DNA from 2 places in the Paenibacillus sp. UMB7766-LJ446 genome. Region 2 is predicted to be linked to the other one. Evidence: predicted binding sites of a transcription regulator. Region 2 holds the regulator's gene; the other holds the start of a gene.
The links. Region 2 encodes Rex, which represses fermentation and respiration genes when NADH is low (regulators of the CRP and FNR family bind a similar motif). Its sites were predicted from a motif close to TTGTGAAATATTTCACAA; they were not measured.
Positions count from the first base shown of each region.

Region 1: adhE (bifunctional acetaldehyde-CoA/alcohol dehydrogenase) is a predicted target of Rex. The motif match lies at 1,817-1,834, and genes of this name have one in related genera.

Region 1 is NZ_JASOYM010000008.1:167,410-178,933, forward strand. Features, by position in the region: gene QP794_RS20185 (hypothetical protein) at 1-687, shown strand, start outside; gene QP794_RS20190 (Crp/Fnr family transcriptional regulator) at 769-1,485, opposite strand; gene adhE (bifunctional acetaldehyde-CoA/alcohol dehydrogenase) at 1,915-4,527, shown strand; gene pflB (formate C-acetyltransferase) at 5,066-7,324, shown strand; gene pflA (pyruvate formate-lyase-activating protein) at 7,408-8,160, shown strand; gene QP794_RS20210 (extracellular solute-binding protein) at 8,371-9,735, shown strand; gene QP794_RS20215 (carbohydrate ABC transporter permease) at 9,898-10,782, shown strand; gene QP794_RS20220 (carbohydrate ABC transporter permease) at 10,782-11,524, shown strand, end outside.
Region 2 is NZ_JASOYM010000018.1:67,241-78,764, forward strand. Features, by position in the region: gene QP794_RS30280 (tetratricopeptide repeat protein) at 1-16, shown strand, start outside; gene dinG (ATP-dependent DNA helicase DinG) at 159-3,020, shown strand; gene QP794_RS30290 (redox-sensing transcriptional repressor Rex) at 3,257-3,910, shown strand; gene QP794_RS30295 (amidohydrolase) at 3,897-5,201, shown strand; gene QP794_RS30300 (cell wall elongation regulator TseB-like domain-containing protein) at 5,243-5,773, shown strand; gene QP794_RS30305 (hypothetical protein) at 6,077-6,604, shown strand; gene QP794_RS30310 (AAA family ATPase) at 6,597-8,099, shown strand; gene QP794_RS30315 (3-hydroxyacyl-CoA dehydrogenase family protein) at 8,233-9,105, shown strand; gene QP794_RS30320 (acetate/propionate family kinase) at 9,102-10,307, shown strand; gene asnS (asparagine--tRNA ligase) at 10,410-11,524, shown strand, end outside.

The DNA.
Region 1 (11,524 bases), on a different contig from region 2:
GGTATATGTCTGCTTATTCTGGTTATATTGGCCGGGTGTAGCGAGACACAGCCTTCCGAACAGCCTATCGTCAAAGAGACCGAATCACAGAATACAATTACAGTGGCAGTGGATGGCAGTACTTTTTTGCCTGACGCAACGAAGTCTATTAAGCGAGATTTTAGTGAAGGTCTGACGCTCAAGAAAGCACTATTGAACAGTGGACTTGTTGATTTTACGGCAGATGGAAAGCGGATCCAATCCGTTGGGGAAGTTTCGTTGGATTCCTCGCTCAGCTGGGCTGTCAAATTGAACGGCAAGGATATTGACCCCGAAAATTGGGACATGGAGCTTCATGCCAAAGATGAAGTGATCATATATGTGAAAGCCGCTGACAATGGGGGAGACGATGTTGCTTACCAAACAACATTGCTCAAGGTGAGCGGCGGAAATATTATGCCGAATCTCAATCGTCAATATGCCGGGGTGTATGTTCAGGAATGTACGGTGCGTGATGTATTAAAGTCCAGTGGGATTGTAAGAATGTCGGAGAACAACAAATTTGTTGTTTCCGTTGAAAATGTAATTCCCCGGATGAATCAACGCTGGATGATCATGGTGAATGACAAGGAACTGATGGAAAACGGTTTGGACATGAAGTTGAATCCACGTGATGCAGTAAAGCTCGAGTTGACTACTGTATCTTAAGCATAACAAAAGCCCATCTTCTGTAACGAAGATTGGGCTTTTTTCATTTGCATATCAGGGGGTGCCAGGGCGGGGGAAGCATCAGATCCGGCAAATCTCGTTAGGACACAGTTCGCAGTGGCAGATGCCCTGCAGCATGTGCAGATCCTTGATGACGATCATACCGTTGTCATATTCAATGGCATCTTTTTTGCGCAGATCGCTTAACATGCGGTTGACACTTTCTCGGGTCGCTCCAATCATATTGGACAAATCCGTGTGGGTTATTTTTTTATGAATGATGACATGATTTCCATGAGGCTCACCATATGAATTGGACAACCGAATCAGCGTGGAGCAGAGCGCGCCCGGTTTGCCATATAACATCAAATCACGGAATTTTGTCTGGGTCAACCGGTGATGGATACCCATCCATTTCATAAAATCGATGGCGAAGTCGCAATGTTGGCAGATCAGCATCTCCAGGTCTTTGTGCTCCAGTACTCCGATTTCACTATCCTCAAGTACCTCGGCCGAAAAGCTGTGTTTGGACCCGAAGAACGGGTCAGCCTGACCAATCATATCCCCGGACTGATACATGTACATAATCAATTCCTTGCCTTCATCCGTGGATTTGGTAATCTGTGCCCGGCCCCGTTTCATATAATAAAGTTTGTCAGAGACATCTCCTTCCCAATACAGATGGGTTCCTTCCGGATAGGTTCTGTCCTTCATCGTTACGAGCAGATGGTTGAAATTCGCTTCCGAGAAACAGTTGGTATTGCCGCGTTTTTCCAGTACACTCAGTTGTTCTCTCATAAGTCTATCTCCCCTTTGTGTCCATCGGACGGCCTTCTGTAGCTTGGTCCGGCCCCCGTGGTTCGCCGCAAACCGTTGCCGTCCTGATCAGGGTCATCTCTCGGCCGGGAAGGACGGTACAAATTGCGGTGGTTCAATTTTTAAGTTCAGTATATACCTTATCTTGCCGTTTGAGGGGCATGGAAAGGGGGCAAAAATGGCGAAATTTCAAACATTGTGATTAAATTCACTTTCTAAAGGGGAGGATGAATCTGACAGCCCTATAATTTAAATAGGAAGAATAAATGGCGGTGGGGAGACATTAAAAAACTTAAATTAAATTTGTTATACTTTGTGAAAAAAATCACATAATTTACCCTTTACCCATGGTACGATGTGAATGTAAAGAAGAGAGACAAACCAATACGAACCTTTAGGAGGATGAGGGAGATGGCTGTAAAGAACGAAGTCGCCCCAGTAAAAGAACCGACAGCAGGTCAGTATATTCAAACGTTAATTGACAAAGCGAATAAAGCACACGCAGCATTCATGTCCATGGATCAGAAACAGATTGACCGCATCGTGCAAGCAATGGCACTGGCAGGTCTGGACAAACATATGATGCTCGCCAAAATGGCCGTGGAAGAAACAGGCCGGGGTGTGTATGAGGATAAAATCACCAAAAATATATTTGCAACAGAATATGTGTATCATAGCATTAAATATGACAAAACAGTAGGGGTTATTGAAGATAACGAATACGAAAGCTTCCAGAAAATTGCGGAGCCTGTCGGCATAATCATGGGGATTACCCCGGTAACGAATCCGACATCCACCACAATGTTCAAAGCACTGATCTCCATCAAAACGCGTAACCCGATCATCTTCGGTTTCCACCCATCTGCACAGAACTGTAGCCGGGAAGCCGCGGAAATTCTTCTTGATGCTGCAGTGAAGCATGGCGCTCCAGCGGATTGTATCCAGTGGATTGACGATCCTTCCATGGATCGCACAAATGCGCTGATGAATCATAATGATGTGGCACTCATTCTGGCAACAGGCGGATCAGGCATGGTACGGGCTGCATACAGCTGTGGTAAACCGGCACTGGGCGTAGGGCCAGGGAACGTTCCTTGCTTTATTGAAAAAAGTGCAGATATCAATCAAGCGGTAACGGATCTGATTTTGTCCAAATCGTTTGATAACGGCATGATCTGTGCTTCCGAGCAAGCGGTCATCATCGAGGAACCGATCTTTGATCAGGTGAAAAAGAAAATGATCGCCAACGGCTGTTACTTTGTGAACAAGGATGAGGCTGCGAAACTGACCGCAGGTGCGATTAACGCTGAGAAATGTGCGGTGAATCCGGCGATTGTGGGTCAATCTGCAGTCAGCATTGCGAAAATGTGCGGTATCGAGGTTCCTGCTGGCACCAAAATTCTCGTAGCCGAGATTGAAGGTGTAGGCACGAAATTCCCATTGTCGGCTGAAAAACTAAGCCCGGTACTGGCTTGTTACAAAGTGAAAACGGCAGCTGAAGGGATTGAGCGTGCAGCAGAAGTGGTTGCTTTTGGCGGCATGGGTCACTCCTCCGTTATTCATTCGACGAACGAAGAAGTGATTGGCAAATTCGCAGATCGTCTGCAAACCGGACGGATTATCGTGAATTCACCATCCACACACGGCGCCATCGGTGACATCTACAACACCAATATGCCTTCACTGACACTGGGCTGCGGATCGTACGGACGTAACTCGACTTCTTCCAACGTAACCGCTGTGAACTTAATCAACGTGAAAAGGGTGGCTCGCCGTACCGTGAATATGCAGTGGTTCAAAGTGCCGAACAAAGTCTACTTCGAAAAAGGTGCAACACAGTATCTTGCCAAAATGCCGGACATCACACGCGTAGCTATTATTACGGATGCCATGATGGTCAAACTCGGTTATGTGGAAAAAGTAGAGCACTATCTGCGTCAACGTCAAATGCCAGTAGCCATTGAAGTGTTCTCTGATGTAGAACCCGATCCATCGACAACAACGGTAGACCGCGGTACGGAAATGATGCGCCGCTTCCAACCAGACTGCATTATCGCACTCGGCGGGGGATCACCGATGGATGCTGCCAAAGCGATGTGGTTGTTCTATGAATATCCGGACACAGACTTCAACGACTTGAAACAAAAATTCATGGATATCCGCAAACGGATCTACAAATATCCACGTCTCGGCGTGAAAGCGAAATTCGTAGCCATCCCGACAACTTCGGGCACAGGTTCGGAAGTAACATCGTTCGCGGTCATCACAGACAAGAACCAAGGGAACACCAAATATCCGCTGGCAGATTACGAGTTAACACCAGACGTAGCCATCGTAGACCCGGAATTCGTATACTCTCTGCCTAAAACCGCTGTTGCAGATACTGGTATGGACGTATTGACTCACGCCATTGAAGCGTATGTATCCGTCATGGCGAATGATTACACGGATGGTCTCGCGATCAAAGCGATTCAACTGGTATTCCAGTATCTCGAGCAATCGGCGCTGCAAGGTGACAAATTGGCTCGTGAGAAAATGCATAATGCTTCGACAATTGCTGGTATGGCTTTTGCCAACGCATTCTTGGGCATCAACCACAGCTTGGCACATAAATGGGGCGGTCAGTACCATACCGCACATGGACGTACCAATGCGATCCTGATGCCGCACGTTATTCGCTACAATGCGAAGAAACCGACGAAGTTTGCATCGTTCCCGAAATATTCGCACTTTGTTGCAGATGAGCGCTATGCCGAGATTGCCCGCATTCTGGGATTGCCTGCACGTACGACAGAAGAAGGGGTTACCAGTCTCATCAATGCGATTCGCAAACTGAACAAAACATTGGGTATTGAAGAATCGTTCCAGGAAATCGGATTTGACGCCAAAGACTTTGAAGCACATGTCGAGTATCTGGCAGACCGCGCATTCGAGGACCAATGTACAACCGCCAATCCAAAAATGCCGCTCGTAACTGAACTGGCAGATGTATACCGCAATGCATTCTACGGCAAGTTTGAATAAAGAGTAGTAAACAACTGGTTAAGGTTGAGGCAATATGTTCAGGGTTCCCCGAAATGGGGAGCCCCGATTGCCGTCTTTTCTGTAAAAAGGTATACGGAATCCTTGGGGTAGCCATTGAATTTAACACTTTACACGATAACGGAGGGGTAGAAATAACCTGAAAAAGCGAAGCGTTCGCCTTTATCCCCGGATTTCACCTTTTTCAAAGGGGATCAAAAAAATCTGGGGATAACAGCGATTGGAAGGTTGTTCTGCCACGCAGTGATCCTGTGTAAAGTGTTAAATTCACCTTGATACAGCATAGGTGAAGTGAGGATGGTCACAAACTTTGTGATATAAATCACAGATGTTGAAAGAGCGAAGACGTATACTGAAAATGTAAGAAAAACATTCATCCGCGGTTCCGGTTCCCAAGTAGAGAGAACATGTTCCGGCTCACATGTGAAATTTATCACATTAATCGCGGCTCTGGGCACAGATGAGACGAGTGAAGCATCCTGTCATGTGTCCGGAAATCCAAATTTGTGGAGGGATTACTATGTCGGTGATCGAAAAAGATGTCAAACAACAAACAGGCTGGAGAAACTTTACCAAAGGAACATGGACGAAATCCGTAGATGTGAATGATTTTCTGGCACGCAACTTATCACCCTACTATGGCGACGAAGCATTTCTTGCAGGTGCAACCCAAAATACGAAAGAGTTATGGGATATCGTTTCCGATCTTACCAAAAAAGAACGCGATAACGGCGGGGTACTCGATGTTGACGTAAATACGCCAGCAACGATTGTTTCTCACCAACCCGGTTATCTGGATAAATCCAAAGAACAGATTGTTGGTGTTCAAACGGATGCTCCATTCAAACGTTCCATTCAGCCATTTGGTGGAATTCGCATGATGATTGATGCTTGTGAAGCTTATGGTTTTGAGATGCCACAAGGCGTCATTGATATATTTACGAACATCCGCAAAACACATAACCAAGGCGTATTTGATGCTTATACATCCGACATGCGTGCAGCACGTAAAGCAGGCATTATTACCGGTCTGCCGGATGCTTACGGCCGTGGCCGGATCATCGGTGACTATCGCCGGGTAGCTCTCTATGGTGTGGACTTCCTGATTCGGAATAAAAAAGGCGAACTGAATGCACTTGAAGTCGATGTGATTGATGAAGATGTCATTCGCCTGCGTGAAGAACTGTCCGAACAGATTCGTGCATTGCAGGAATTGAAACAACTGGGTGAAATGCACGGTTTCGATATTTCCTTGCCAGCCACAACCGCCAAAGAAGCGTTCCAATGGCTCTACTTCGGTTACCTGGCTGCGATCAAAGAGCAAAACGGTGCGGCGATGTCCCTTGGACGTGTTTCTTCGTTCCTTGATATTTACATCGAGCGTGATTTGCAAGAAGGCTTGCTAACTGAGGAACAAGCTCAGGAACTGGTTGACCATTTTGTAATGAAACTGCGGATTGTTAAGTTCCTGCGTACGCCGGATTATAACGAATTGTTCAGTGGAGACCCAACATGGGTAACCGAATCCATCGGCGGTATGTCCGTAAATGGAGAAACCCGTGTTACGAAAAACAGCTTCCGTTTCCTGCATACTCTGAACAACCTCGGTCCTGCACCTGAGCCGAACCTGACTGTACTCTGGTCCACCAAGCTTCCGGAAGCGTTCAAACAATACTGTACGAAAGTATCCATTGAAACAAGCTCCATCCAGTATGAAAATGATGATCTGATGCGTCCGATCTACGGAGATGATTACGGTATTGCTTGCTGCGTATCTGCGATGAAGATCGGGAAACAAATGCAGTTCTTCGGCGCTCGTGCCAACCTGGCAAAGGCATTGCTGTATGCAATCAACGGCGGTCGTGACGAGAAATCGGGTGCACAAGTCGGCCCTGAATATCCAGCAATTACGAGCGAAGTACTGGATTACAATGAAGTGATGAAACGTTTCAAACCGATGATGGAATGGCTTGCCAAACTGTATATGAACTCACTCAACGTCATTCACTACATGCATGACAAATACAGCTACGAGCGTATCGAAATGGCCCTGCATGACCGTGACATCGTTCGTACGATGGCTTGCGGTATTGCTGGTCTCTCGGTTGCAGCAGATTCTCTGAGTGCAATCAAGTATGCTAAAGTCAAACCGATCCGTAACGAACAAGGCATCGCAATTGATTTTGAAATTGAAGGCGAGTTCCCTTGTTACGGTAACAATGAAGACAGTGTTGACAGCATCGCGGTTGAACTGGTGGAAAGCTTCATGGGCATGATTCGCAAACACAAAGCGTATCGTAATGCAATTCCAACTCAATCTGTACTGACGATCACATCGAACGTAGTGTACGGCAAGAAAACAGGTACAACACCGGATGGCCGTAAAGCAGGTGAACCGTTTGCACCTGGGGCGAACCCAATGCATGGTCGGGATAAAAAAGGTGCATTGGCATCCCTTGGCTCAGTAGCCAAACTGCCGTACGAACACAGCCTTGATGGAATTTCTAACACATTCTCCATCGTGCCTAAAGCACTCGGAAAAGAGTCAGACACACGCAAATCCAATCTGGTTGCCATGATGGACGGTTATTTTGGTCAAGGGGCACACCATCTGAACGTGAACGTATTTGATCGTCAGCAGTTGATTGACGCAATGGATCACCCGGAAAACTATCCACAGCTGACTGTACGGGTCTCTGGCTACGCGGTTAACTTCATTAAACTGACGCGTGAGCAACAACTTGATGTCATTAACCGGACCTTCCACGGTTCGATGTAATTTGGGCTTAACTCAACGGTTCACAGCAGTAGAATCTCTATAATAACGCATAGCGGATGCGGATACAGAAAGGAAGAGGCAGCATGGTTAGTGGACATATTCATTCACTCGAAACTTTCGGGACGGTTGACGGCCCAGGCATCCGCTTCGTGCTTTTTATGCAGGGATGTCTGCTCAAATGCCAGTATTGTCATAATCCTGATACATGGGCACTGGATGGTGGCAGGGAAATGAGCGTGGAGGAGGTACTGGCTGAAATTGAGCCGTACCTCTCCTACTACCGCAGTTCCGGCGGAGGGCTTACGGTATCCGGCGGAGAGCCGACATTGCAGGCTCATTTTGTAGCCGAAGTTTTCAAAGAAGCGAAACGCCGCTGGGGATTGCACACTACGCTGGACAGTAACGGTTTTAATGAACCGGATCGGATTCATGATTTGTTAGATAATACGGATTTGGTTCTGCTGGATCTGAAGCACATCAATGATGAGAAGCATATCAAGCTGACGGGCAAATCCAACGAGAGAACATTGCGCACCGCACAGTGGTTATCAGACAATGGACGGAAAATGTGGATTCGCCATGTGTATGTGCCCGGGATTCACAACGAGGAAGAAGATTTGCTTAATCTGGGGCGGTTTATTGGAACGCTAAATGGTGTTGAGAAGTTCGAAATCCTGCCTTATCATCAGATGGGTATTTACAAATGGCAGGCGCTTGGGAAGGCCTATCCGCTCGATGGTGTTCCTTCTCCGAGTGATGAGGAAGTAGAGCGGGCGTATCGTTTGATTGAACAAGGTCGTACAGAAACAGCGGGCGTGGCTTGCTCCAATAAGTAACAACATTTATATCCCAACCAAGCAGTCTTTGCGAACAAGTTTCGCAGGGGCTGTTTTTTTGCTGTTACCAAATTGTAAACACAAGATTAATTGTCCAGTGAAGGATTTTATCCCTCCATTGATGAATTGTCATCCTTACGATGTTAGCTACAACTTTTTATAATCAGAGTGTAAAGCCAAATGCTCAATATCTTGAGGAGGGTCATACGAATGAAAAAAGGAATGACATTGCTGCTTTCATTATTGCTCATCACTTCATGGACGCTGGCGGGATGTTCAAGCTCCAGCAGCGAACCACAGCAGGGAGCAGGCAATACGCCTGCAGAGACAAGCAAGGAACCGGTTGAGATGCTTCTCCGTCACACTCAGGTGGGTGCCGACAAACAAAAAAGGCTGGCCATTCTGCAGGACGTTGTTGCCAAAGTGGAGAGCGAAGTACCTAACCTGACCTTTACACTGGACGGCGTTGAATCCGATGTAAACCGCAAAGAGAAACTTCGCGGAGAGATGGCAGCGGGCAATCCGCCGGATATCTTCGAATTGTTCGGCAGTCCGGACTCCAAAGTATATGCCAAGGAAGGCATGTTGTTGGATCTCACACCGATTCTGCAAGAGCTGGGCATTCAAGACCAATTTTCATCACTTGAACCATTCACCTATGAAGGCAAAGTGTACGGACTGCCTATTGGGGGATCGGGTGAAGGTTTCTTCTACAATAAAGAGTATTTTACACAAAAAGGTTGGAAAGCGCCTTCAACAATGGCTGAGCTGGATAATATGCTCGCTGAGATCAAGGCTGACGGCAAGGTGCCACTTGCTTCTGCATCCAAGGCAGGCTGGGTTCCACTCATGTTAACGAACCATCTTTGGTCCCGTTATGCCGGACCTGATATTACGGCGAAGTTTGCTACAGGTGAAGCCAAGTGGACTGATCCAGGCGTAGTCGCAGGATTCGCGAAACATAAGGAATGGGTGGATAAAGGTTACTTCAAAAAAGGCGAGCTTGGCTATGAATATGCTGAATATACAACTCAATTTACGAGCGGTGAAGCGATTCTGATGTATGACGGAACGTGGAAATCGTCTGTATTTAAGGAAGGACAGAGCGGGGAGTCACTCATTGGCAAAGTTGGTTTCTTTAATATGCCTCCGGTAGAGAACGGTGTAGGAGATCAGACAGCGCTTATGCGTGACGTCAATAATGGATACGGTTTCTCCGCAGCGGCTGCGGATGACCCGCAGAAGCTGGCGGCTGTTAAAGCGTTTATCAAAAACTTCTACAACGAAGATATGCAAGTACGTGGGCTCGTAGAAGATGGTGTGTTACCGGCGATGAAACTGGATGAAAAAGTGCTGACAGACAGTATCACCGACGATTTGATGAAAGAAATCGTAGCGGTTCTGAATGCATCCCAGACTTCGTTCCCGGCATTTGATGCACTCGTTCAAGCTGATGTTACGACAGAGATCGGCAACCTGCAAATTCAGAAGCTGGTTGGTGGACAGACGACGCCAGAGAAAATGGCTGAAGAATTGCAAAAGGTTCAGGAAGAGGCTAATGCTTCCGTAGAATAAATGATCTTTCAAGCAAAGAAGCGTACCTATTAACACCATGCTGGTTTACCCCGGTTGGAACACGGCCGGGGTATAACCCTTGGTCCGTTCTAAAGAATTACTGCTGAGGAATCTGCTCTATATATGAGCATAAGAAGTTGAAGTCACTGAAGGAGGTAGATCATGAATACTTCACTCCGCAGCCCGTTGATCTATACGTTGTTTGTGTTGCCGGCACTGATCTTGTTTATCATGTTTTTCCTGTATCCTATCGGCAGTTCACTCTATTACAGTCTGACCAGTTGGAACGGGGTATCCGCAGAGCCGCGTTTTGTGGGACTGTCCAATTATACAAAAGCACTGACAGACGAACGTTTTTGGATTTCTACTCGTAATAACGGTTTCTTTATCGCATTTTCCGTTTTGATTCAGGTGCCGATCATTGTGCTGTTTTCCCTGCTCATTGCGAACGTAAAGAAATTGAAAGGTTTGTACAAAACAGCCGTCTTTTTGCCGTCCATTATGTCAACGGCAGTCATCGGTATTCTGTGGGGCTTCATCTACGAGCCTAACATCGGCCTGTTGAATCAGTTACTTGGAACCGTAGGTATTTCGCCGGTCTATTGGCTGTCTGATAACCGGTTCGCAATGATATCTATTCTCGTAACCAATGCTTGGCAATGGACGGGATTCTATATTGTCATGGTTTTGGCGGCCATTCTGGCTATTCCAAAAGATCTGGATGAAGCGGCAGCCATTGATGGTGCCACAGCTGTACAAAGAGCGTTTAAAATTACATTACCACTAATCAGACCTATCATTTCCGTCGTCATTATGTTGTCCATTGCCGGAGCGATGAAGGCAGCTGACATTGTTCTGGTTATGACCAAAGGTGGACCCGCAGGCTCTACCGAAGTGCTTGCTACGTATATGATCAAATATGCGATTACCAACTTTAAATACGGCTATGGCAATACGATTGCGGTTCTGATCTTTGCTCTGACGCTTGTGCTCACCGCGGTATATCAGTTGCTGGTGGCGAGACACAACGAAAGGGTGGAATATTGATGACAAAGAGCATAAAAGGCAGTATACCTCATGTGTTGTTGATGTTGTATCTACTTGCAATTCTGTTTCCCTTTTTATTCGTAATCTTTTCTTCATTTAAGCAGGATAACAACGAGATTGCACTGAATCCGTTTGGTCTGCCTTCCACCTGGGAGTTTAATAACTACGTGGAAGCCTGGGTAAATGCCAAGATTGGAACGTATTTCTGGAACAGTATGTACATTTCGGTCTTGTCCTCAGTGGGAACCATTGTGCTTGGTGCCATGTTTGCTTTTGCTATAACACGTATGAGACACCGTAAATGGAGCATGTTTTTCTACAGTCTCATTTTGGCGGGCATGCTGATTCCAAACAATGCGCTCATGCTGCCAATATACTTACTTGTCCGCAAGCTCGGCATTTTGGATACTCATTTGGCGCTGATCATTCCTTATGTTGCCAATGCAATTCCGTTCACGATTATTATTTTGGCTGCCTTTATGCGGTCGCTCCCTGGAGAAATTGAGGAAGCGGCGGTTATGGATGGGTTGAGGGCTCCGGGTATCTTTGCTAGAATAGTGATACCCCTTACAGTTCCAGCCATTGTTACAGTCTTTATCGTGAATTTCCTCGGCAACTGGAACGAATTTTTACTCGCCAACTATTTTTTATCCACCGATAAACTGCGTACACTGCCTGTCGGCATGGTCCAGTTTCGTGATCAGTATCAGATGAATTATGCCCAGATGTCAGCAGGCATTGT
Region 2 (11,524 bases):
GACAGCCTTAAATTAAGGGCCATTCGGCGGCATAAAGACGGTGTTCCCTCCTCTGGCATAGCGGAGGGGACACCGCCTTTTTTGTCAGTTAATTTTCAAATGCCCTTTTTTTTGCTATGCTGTAACATAGACTGGAATGGAAGGGACCGTACATTGCAATGAAATTTGCCGTATTGGATTTCGAAACAACCGGCACGCAGTCCGACGGTGAGATTATACAAGCCGGACTTGCCATCATAGATCATGACTACAGCATAACTCAAATATATAGTTCTTATGTGAACCCAGGTGTACCGATTCCTCCGTTTATTACGGGGTTAACCGGTATTACTGATGAAGATGTAGCGGATGCTCCCTCATTGGAAGAGATGATGATGGAGATGGTTCCGCTACTCGACGATGTTGTTCTTGTTGGGCACAACGTTGCTTTTGATTTTCACTTTCTTCAAAATGCACTCGATCGCTGCGGTTACCTGCCGTTCACCGGACGTATTCTGGATACGATTGATTTCCTGAAGATCACGTTCCCGTCACTGGGCTCTTATCAACTCGGATATGTGTCTTCAGAATTCGGATTTCAGCATGACCGCCCTCATCAGGCAGACAGTGATGCTCTTGCGACAGCTTTTGTATTACTGAAGTGTCTCGATGAGCTGCGTGCATTGCCTCTGATCACGATTCAGCGCCTCAGTGATCTGTTTGCGCCAGAAGATAGTGACTTGGGTTGGTTCTTCGACGGAATGCGTACTGAGAAGGAATCAGAGCCGATTCAGGACCTGGATGGTCATACGTATTATCGCCAGCTCGCCCTGAACGTGAGTGACTGGACTGATATAGGTTCACCACGTGATGAGCGGGAGGGTAACCCGCTGGAAAACGTAAGTTTCGAGCAGTTTATGGATCAGGTTAGAGATAACCTGAAGGAGACGCTGGACCATTATGAGGAGCGTGAGGCGCAAACTCAGATGTTCAGCAGTGTACGACAAGCTTTGGATGAAGAGAAGCATCTATTGATTGAAGCTGGAACGGGTACTGGCAAATCGCTTGGTTATTTGTTGCCTGCCATCTATGAAAGTGTGAAACAGGAACAGAAAGTCATGGTCAGCACACATACCATCAACCTGCAGGAGCAATTGAGAGAGCGGGATATTCCTATGCTGACCCAAGTGGTTCCGTTCCCGTTCAAGGCAGCGGTGTTCAAAGGTCGTGGGCACTATCTGTGTCTGCGTAAGTTTGAGCATAAAATCAATAAACGTGAATTCGCTACACCGAAAGAGGATTATTTTACAGCAGCTCAGATGATTGTCTGGCTTACCCAGACGGAGACTGGAGACGACGAGGAGCTTAATCTAAGCGGGCGCGGTGGAGACTTCTGGGAGACGGTACAGAGTGAGTCTGAATCCTGTCTTGGACGCTCCTGTCCTTGGTTCCGTAAATGTTTCTATCATCGGGCCAAACATGAAGCCGGGCTGTCCGATATCGTCATAACGAATCATTCGAAATTGTTTACGGATGTCAAAGCAGCACATCAGCTGCTGCCAGCCTACGAAAGTCTTGTCATTGATGAAGCACATCATCTGGAGGATGTAGCAGGTAAGCATCTTGGTCTTCACATGAAATATTTTACGTTGGTTCATATATTGACCCGACTGTTTAAAGATAGCCGTAATGGCCAACTTCCGATGCTTCGTTCTCAACTGTCGGGTCATGAAAATTCGGTACAGTGGGGCTCCATGATTGATCAGATGTTCCCGCTTGCCGTTGAAGTTAAGGAGATATGGGATCGACTAAGCGATACACTGTTCGGCCTGCTGCCTGAACGTAGCGATGCTTCTCCAGGCGAGACTGGACAATTTTCACTTAGACTGAAGCCATCGCAAAAACCGGCCAAATGGCAGGAATTACAGGATGTAGAAAACCAAATCTATGTAACCCTAGGCGATTTGATTCGTAAAGGCGACAAGCTGCTGCTTGAAGTGAAAGAAGATCAGGATGATTATCAGTCCGATAGTCTGATTATGGATATCTCAGGACTGCTCAAGGACTTGGCAACGATCAAGGATAATCTGCGTTTCTTCATGCGCATGGATGATGCCAATACCGTGTACTGGATGGAGGCTAGCGGCCAGTTCCGCAGTAAATCACTGCAGCTCTATGCCGTTCCTGTCGATGTCAGTGCGCAATTGAAGGATATGTTCTTTGATAAAAAGAAAAGCGTTGTGCTTACATCGGCTACGCTCTCGGTTGACAAGTCATTTCAATTCATGATCGAACAGCTGGGCTTGCAGGAAGCTGCCGAGAATAACCGCTTGTTGACATCCATGCTGCCGTCACCATTCAACTATCGCGAACAGGCCCTGCTCGTCATTCCGCGTGATTTCCCAAGTGTGAAGGGCAGTGTAGGTGATGCCCACTTTGTGGATATGCTCGTGCATTCGCTCGCGGAAACGGCTATCGCGACTCGTGGACGCATGATGGTGTTGTTCACCTCCTACCGCATGCTGCGCCAGGTCTATGACCCGCTTAAGGAGGCCTTGTCAGGTAATGATATCTCTTTGCTCGGGCAAGGGGTGGACAGCGGCAGCCGTTCCAAGCTTACACGCCGCTTCCAGGATGCGAAAGCAACTGTACTTCTTGGCACAAGCAGCTTCTGGGAAGGAGTGGACATTCCTGGAGAGGCTCTGACCTGTCTTGCGATTGTCAGACTGCCGTTCCAGCCACCCAATCATCCATTAGTTGAAGCGAAGAGTGAGCTTTTGCAGCAACAGAAGAAAAATCCGTTTATGAAGCTGTCCGTGCCGCAAGCCGTTATCCGCTTCAAACAGGGATTCGGCAGACTGGTTCGTACGGGTAAAGACAGAGGTATTGTGATTGTATACGATACACGTGTCATTGAAGCATATTATGGCAAGTACTTTTTATATTCATTACCAGGTCCCAAAATGGAACACATGCTTACAGAGCAGATGGTTCCTCGTATTTCGGAATGGCTTGAGAGACCAACCGATGAACAGCAATAACAGCTATGCTCTGTAGCTTATATGATTGCATGAAGCCACTAATTGGCGGTAAAATTGAGCAATATCATTCATTCGTTTCATGAATAGTGAGTAAGCGATTAAAGAAGTAATTCAAGCAATTATCCATTATATAACAAAGAGCATCCTGTTTAATTCAGTCATCTTTTTGCATCGTTTTAGACAGGGTGCTCATCTTTTCATCTATCTATCGTGGCCTTGGTAAGGGGGAGCAATGAATGAAATCAGATAAAATTTCGGAAGCCGTGGTGCGAAGATTGCCTGTTTACTTGCGTTATTTGAATGAACTGCATCAGCGCGAAGTCAATACGGTTTCTTCACAAGAACTTGGATTGAGACTGGATTTGAATCCGGCTCAGATTCGTAAAGACCTGGCTTACTTCGGTGACTTTGGTCGTAAAGGGATCGGATATGACGTTTCATATCTCATCGAGAAGATCCGCCATATTCTGAAAATAGACCAGCAGATCAATGTAGCTCTTGTCGGAGCAGGTAATTTGGGACACGCCTTGTCCAATTACAATGCCTACCTCAAAGACAACATGAAGATTGTCGCTGTATTTGATGCCTACGGTCCGAAGATTGGAAGTCAAATTAACAGTCTGACGGTGCAACCGATGAATGAATTAACGGATTCGGTCAAAAAAGATAACATTCGTATAGGGATTATCACGGTTCCGGATACGGAAGCCCAAAATGTTGCCGATCAGTTGATTGAGTCAGGAATTGAAGCGATTCTGAATTTTGCGCCAACGATCCTGAAGACCCCGCCGCATATTCGCATTCATCATGCCGATTTTACGACGGATCTGCTTAGCCTTGCTTATTATTTGGAGAACGGAAAGGACGACGAGGAAGATGACGACAAATAGATGGGTAATTCACAACGGCAAATTTGCCGTGAGTGAGGGCACGAATTGGAAAGTGGTTCAAGGTTACATGGTTGTCGAGAATGACAAGATTGTGCATATTGGTGAGACTTTGCCGGAAGGAGACGAAAGTCTGACAAAGGTGGATGGAAAAGGACTGCTCTTCTTGCCGGGTCTGATCAATACGCATGGTCACGCGGCCATGTCGCTTCTGAGAGGTCATGGAGATGATTTGGCATTACAAGTATGGTTGCAGGAGAAAATGTGGCCAATGGAAGCCAAAATGACGTCTGAAGACGTATATTGGGGCACATCACTTTCCGTACTTGAAATGTTGAAAGGTGGAACAACAGCGTTTCTGGATATGTATGATCATATGGATCAGGTTGCAAAAGTGGTGGAACAATCCGGCGTTCGGGCTGCTCTGGCACGAGGGGTAATCGGACTTTGCTCAGCGGAAGAACAACAGCGCAAGCTGGAAGAATCCGCAGCATTTGCTCGTCAATGGAATGGACAAGCAGACGGAAGAATTACAACCGTAATTTCTCCACACGCACCTTACACTTGCCCTCCGGATTACATAGAGAAGTTGGTACAGGTTGCTCATGACCTGAATCTGCCTTTGCATACGCATATGTCTGAAACGCTTCGTGAAGTGGAACAGAACGTGGCTGATTACGGTCAACGTCCGGTTGCACATCTGGAGAAGCTAGGATTTTTCTCCCGTCCATCTCTGGTTGCACATGCGGTACATCTGAATGATGAAGAGATCGAAATTCTTGCATCACATGATGTAGCAGTTTCCCACAATCCAGGCAGTAACCTTAAATTGGCTTCGGGTGTTGCACGAGTACCTGATCTGCTGAAAGCAGGGGTGACCGTGTCCCTCGGAACAGATGGACCAGCAAGTAACAATAACCTCGATATGTTTGAAGAGATGAGACTTGCTGCTTTGATTCACAAAGGTGTGTCCGGTGATCCTACCGCAGTGCCAGCAGGGGAAGCACTTCTGCTTGGAACTTCGTATGGTGCCAAATCCATATTCCTGAACAATACAGGAGCACTGCAAACAGGCATGAAGGCTGACTTCATCGCCTTGAATATTGAACAAGCCCATTTCTATCCGCATACGGATCTGATTTCCCATACCATATACTCCGCATCAGCCAAAGATGTAGAGCATGTGTGGGTGGATGGTAAACAAGTGGTTAAACATGGCGAATGTCTTACGATGGATGAAGAGCGTATTTTGCGTGAGTCTCAACTGGCATTTGACGGTCTGCTTGCCCGTTAATTCCAAGGACAGCATCGTCATAGGGAAAGGAAGTTCGGCTTTTGAAGAAAAAAAAGAAGTGGATATGGATTTCGCTGCTGCTCCTGGTTCTGATTCTGTTTGGACTTCAGCGTTATTATGTCTATGTTACCCAGGATCAGCGCAAGGAAGAGGCGTTGGCCATACAGGCGGCCCAGGAACAGGTTGGGATTACGTCACACGAAGACCTGCGTAAGTATGTATGGGGTCAAAAAGACGGCGGAGACAACATATACTGGACCCTGATCGGTAAAAATAAGGATAACCAGGATGTATTGGTGTGGATCAAGTTTGATGAAAATAACAAGCCTGTGACAGGGACCAATGCGGTGCACAGTGAACTGCTGAAGAACGGCATGTCTGAAGCACAGATTCGAAATCGGTTCAGCTCTGAAGTTCCAGGCGGGGAGATCAAACGAATCATGCCAGGTGTTGTGAATGGAATCTATGTATGGCAAGTGTATTATAACGATGCTACTCACAATTATTACCGCTTTTACCGCTTTAGTAACGGGGAACAGGTTGACCTGGTCTATACGATTCCGAATAGCTAGAATCAGCAGACGTACTATTTTCTAAAAAGAATACAGTAAAGAACCGGCAGACGGAAACCCGACTGGACCGGTTCTTTGACGTGTTTTCTTGATCATTTTGGATTTGAATAGTTAAAATTAATAATTTATTCATATTTTCGCCTTAGATATTGTATATACGATGTGATATACTCAAATATGTATTCAAGGATACATCATACACAAATAAATCCTGTTAGACACATCACAGGACTTTACGTACACATATTCATATTCTTGCCTACAAGCTATAGAATGGGCCAAATTATAGGAGGGGTAACTCACTTGAAGATAAAAGTATTGCCTATTGCTCTGACTGCCGTCATTTCAGCCGTTGTGTTGTTTGGAGGTTGGTTTGTGTATCGTCATGTGGCTGTGCAAAGCCCAATTGAAAAGATGGTTACCCAGTACGATGGAGTCAATGATGTACAATTAACTATTAACCACAATGATGTACAGTTGAAACTCGATCTGCAGCCGGATGTTGATTTGGGCAGGTTGGTACAATATATTCACAAAGAAGGACAAACCCTGATTGGCACTCGTTCGTTGAAGCTGGATGTCGTGGATCATTCCAACGAAGCGCTGGAAAGCTGGTGGGGTAGCGCCATGTTTACCGTAGCTCAGGCTATGGAGAGCAAACAATACACCGAGATTACACCGACCTTGTCTAAAATGGCTACGAATGGGATCAAGGTAAACACAGCCATGGATGACAATAATGTATATGTCAGCCTCAGAGATGGAGATGCCAGCAAGTTTATTATTCTGCCGCGTGTGCCCGGTCAGATAGGAGTGTGGCCAAATGCCTAAATGGACGAAAGAAATTGCCATTGGATTTGTACCCGTATTAATTATCTTTCTCGCTTTTATCGGTGTAAACATGATTCCCATTCTGATCGCTGCAATGATTGTGGGAGCTTTGCTGCTCATGATGCAAATGCGTGGTGGAATTACGGTGGGTGCGGGTCAGGAACGCAAACGCAAGAAAAAAGGACCGTCCAAGCTGACTTTTGAAGAAATTGGCGGTCAGGAAAGTGCGAAGCAGGAGCTGCGGGAAGCGCTTGATTTTCTCATTCGACATGAGGAAATTCAGAAGTTTGGTATTCGTCCTTTGAAAGGGATCCTGCTCACAGGTCCTCCTGGAACAGGCAAAACCTTAATGGCCAAAGCTGCTGCTCATTATACCGACTCTGTTTTTGTAGCTGCTTCAGGCAGTGAGTTTGTTGAAATGTATGTCGGTGTGGGTGCCGGCAGAATACGGGATTTGTTCCGTGATGCGAGAACTCGTGCTGCAAAAGAAAATAAAGAAAATGCCATTATATTTATCGATGAAATTGATGTGATCGGTGGAAAACGGGAAGGTGGACAACAGCGTGAATATGATCAGACGCTGAATCAGCTGTTGACGGAAATGGATGGCATCTACTCTTCCGAAACACCGCGAATACTCGTGATCGCCGCTACAAACCGAAAAGAAATGCTGGATAGCGCGCTGACGCGTCCAGGACGTTTTGACCGTCATATTCAGGTGGACTTGCCGGATAAAAAAGGCAGAAAACACATATTGGAGCTGCATGCAGTCAATAAGCCTCTTTTGGAAGGGGTAAATCTTGAGAAGACAGCCGAAGAATCCTATGGCTTCTCTGGAGCACAGCTGGAAAGTGTGATGAACGAAGCTGCAATTTATGCGATGAGAGACGGTCTGCTCAACATTGAACAGCGTCATCTGTCGCTTGCGATTGATAAAGTAATGATGGGTGAGAAGACGGACCGCGAATCCAGCGTGGAAGAGAAAAAAAGAGTGGCTATTCATGAATTGGGACATGCCATTATGGCTGAACTGGTTCGTCCTGGCAGTGTGAGTCAGGTTGCACTCAGTCCGCGTGGACAGGCCCTGGGATATGTACGTCATAACCCGCAGCAAGAACAATTTCTGTACACAAAGCGTTTCCTGGAAGAGCAGATCATGATTGCCCTCGGTGGTGCGGCAGCAGAGGAAATGTATTACGGTGGACGCAGTACAGGATCACGTAATGACTTTGAACAAGCAACGAATGTGGTACAGACGATGATGGCTTCCGGACTTACTTCGTTGGGTATTGTTAATATGGATATGGTAACGACGGAAGAGTTGATGCGGGAGAACAAATTGATCCTGCAAGACCTGATGGAACAGACCAAACAATTGCTTGAAGAACAGCGGACAATATTCGACAATTCCCTCGACACGCTACTCAGGGAAGAAGTGTTGTCTGGCGATCAATTTCGTTGTCAATTTCGTGACAGCGCCCTTCTACCGGCATAATTTATTTATGTCGGTTATTTTTTTTTACATTTCACTCGTGCTAAGATATTATTATATGTTGGGTCGAAATTTGTAATTTTCGGCGAACAGGGTACAATATAGAAATAGAGAACCGAAAGGATGGAGCAGAACCATGTTTTTCAAAAAGATAGGAGTTGTCGGCGGCGGCACGATGGGACAAGGTATTTCCCAGATGCTTGCAGCCAAAGGACTTGATGTGCTTCTGGTGGAGCATACGACGGAGAAGCTGGATCATGCATATAACATGATTGAGACCAATCTTGACAAACAACTGGAGAAATGGGCTATTACGAAAGCGGAGAAAAAGTTGATTCTCTCCCGTATTACCAAAGTTGCTCATTTAGCTGAACTCGGATCTTGCGATATGGTTATTGAGACCATTTCCGAAGATCTGGACGCGAAAAAAGCGGTATTCAGTCAACTCGACCAAGTTTGCCCAAGCAACGTTATTCTTGCAAGTAATACATCCACGCTGAGTTTGACTGAGCTTGCGAGCTCGACCAAATTCCCAGAGCGTGTTATTGGTATGCACTTTATTCACCCGGTTTCCCGGGTTGATCTTGTAGAGATTATTCGTGGTCTGAAAACCTCAGATTCCACATTTGAAGAAACTAGACGTTTTGTGGAAGAAGTAGCAGACAAAAAAGGCGTTATGATCTATGAATCGCCTGGATTTGTTACGTCCAGACTGATCTGTCTTTTGATTAACGAAGCACTGCATGTATTGCAGGAAGGTGTCGCTTCCGCTGAAGATATTGATGACGCTATGCGTATCGGATATAACTTCCAGCACGGACCACTTGAGATGGCAGACCGTTTCGGACTGGATTCGGTAGAAGCTGCACTCGAAAGAATGTTCCGTGAATTCGGTGAGTTGAAATATCGTCCTTCCACGGTCCTGAAAAAAATGGTGCGTGCAGGACACCTGGGTGTCAAAACAGGCGAAGGATTCTTCAAGTACGACAAGGATGGTGATCGGCTGTGAAAGTACTCGTAATTAATGCGGGGAGTTCCTCGCTCAAATATCAATTGTATAACATGACGGATGAATCCGTATTGGCAAAAGGTCTGGTAGAACGGATCGGGATGGATTCTTCCATTCTGACACACAAACCAACGGGCCGTGAGGATGTTACCGAAGTTAGCGAAATTTTGGAACATACAACAGCGATTCGTAAAGTTATTGACATCCTGACAGACAAAGAAAACGGTGTGCTCGGTTCTGTGGATGAAATCCAGGCTGTTGGACATCGTGTGGTTCATGGTGGTGAAGCATTTAAGGAATCGGCCTTGGTCGATACTGCTTCCAAAGCAGAAATCCGCCGCCTTTTCGATCTGGCTCCACTGCATAACCCTGCAGCAATGATGGGTATTCGTGCGGCTGAAGCAAATATGCCGGGCGTACCACAGGTCATGGTCTTTGATACGGCTTTCCATCAAACGATGCCGGAAAAAGCATATCTGTATGCCATTCCACGTGTGCTTTACAAAAAGTATAAGGTTCGTCGCTATGGCGCACATGGTACTTCCCATGATTACGTAAGCAAGGCAGCAGCTGAATACCTGGATCGTCCATTGGAAGATCTGAAGATCATCACATGCCACGTCGGTAATGGTGGTAGCGTAACTGCTGTGCAGGGCGGCGTATCCGTAGATACTTCCATGGGGATGACTCCACTCGAAGGATTGATGATGGGAACACGTAGTGGTGACCTTGATCCGGCAATTGTACCTTATGTAATGAACAAGGAAGAACTAAGCGTGAGCGAAGTAAACTCCATGTTGAACAAACATAGCGGACTTCTTGCAATCTCCGGCATCAGCAGCGACATGCGTGAAATTACGGAGGGTATGGAGGCTGGCGATGCCAACTCCACGCTTGCATTCGAGATGTATGAATACCGTCTGCGTAAATACATCGGTTCTTATGCAGCAGCAATGAACGGTGTAGACGTGATTGTATTTACGGCTGGTGTAGGTGAAAACTCCGTTGTTCTTCGCCAAAAAGTATGTGAGCAGCTCACGTACCTAGGCGTTGAACTGGATGAAGCGCTGAATGCGATTCGCTCGGGAGAACCACGTCGTATCACAACCGCAAATTCCAAAGTGGACGTTCTCGTCGTTCCTACGAACGAAGAATTGGTAATTGCAAGAGATACACATCGAATCGTATTGAATTCTCTGTAATCTAATTGTAAAGTGAATATAGCATGACAAGGAAGTGCAGGGGACAGGCATATGCCTGCCCGCTGCATTTTCAAATTCAGGATTCCAAGGAGAGATATGTGCATGAGTACGGATTGTGTAATTCGTAATGTGAGTGAGCATGTGGGCGAGACGGTTAAGATCGGCGCCTGGATTAACAACAAACGTTCCAGCGGCAAAATTCAATTTTTGCAACTGCGTGATGGAACCGGATATATTCAAGGGGTAGTGGTTAAGAGTGAAGTCAGCGAAGATATCTGGAATGCTGCCAAGAGCCTGACTCAAGAAAGTTCATTGTATGTAACAGGTATTATCCGCGAAGAGCCACGCAGTGCATCTGGTTATGAGATGACGGTTACTGGCGTGGAAATTATCCATCTGACTGAAAATTATCCAATTACTCCGAAAGAGCATGGGGTAGACTTCCTGATGGATCATCGCCATCTGTGGCTGCGTTCGACGAAACAACGTGCGATTATGGTTATTCGTGCGGAGATTATCCGCGCTGTTCAGCAGTTCTTTGATGGTAACGGATTCACACAGGTTGATCCTCCGATTCTTACCCCTTCATCTGCTGAAGGAACAACGAACCTGTTCCACATCAAATACTTTGATGAAGATGCTTACCTGACACAAAGTGGACAGCTCTATATGGAAGCTGCGGCGATGGCACTGGGTAAAGTGTATTCCTTTGGCCCTACATTCCGTGCTGAGAAATCCAAAACACGTCGTCACCTGATCGAGTTCTGGATGATTGAGCCGGAGATGGCTTTTGTGGATCACGAGGAGAGCCTGCGGGTGCAAGAGAAGTTTATTGCTCACGTGGTTCAAACGGTTCTGAAAAACTGCCGTGCTGAACTGGAGTCCATCGGACGTGATGTATCCAAGCTTGAGAACATTGTTGCTCCATTCCCGCGCATTACGTATGATGAAGCGATTGAGTTCCTGAATGGACAAGGCTTCGATATTCCTTGGGGAGAAGACTTCGGTGCTCCGCATGAAACGGCAATTGCTGAGAAATATGATACACCGGTCTTTATCACACATTATCCGGCTGGAATCAAGGCGTTTTACATGAAACCTGATCCAAATCGTCCTGAAGTGGTCCTCTGTGCAGACATGATCGCACCAGAAGGATACGGAGAGATTATTGGGGGTTCCCAGCGGATTGATGATCCGGAACTGATGCAGCAGCGCTT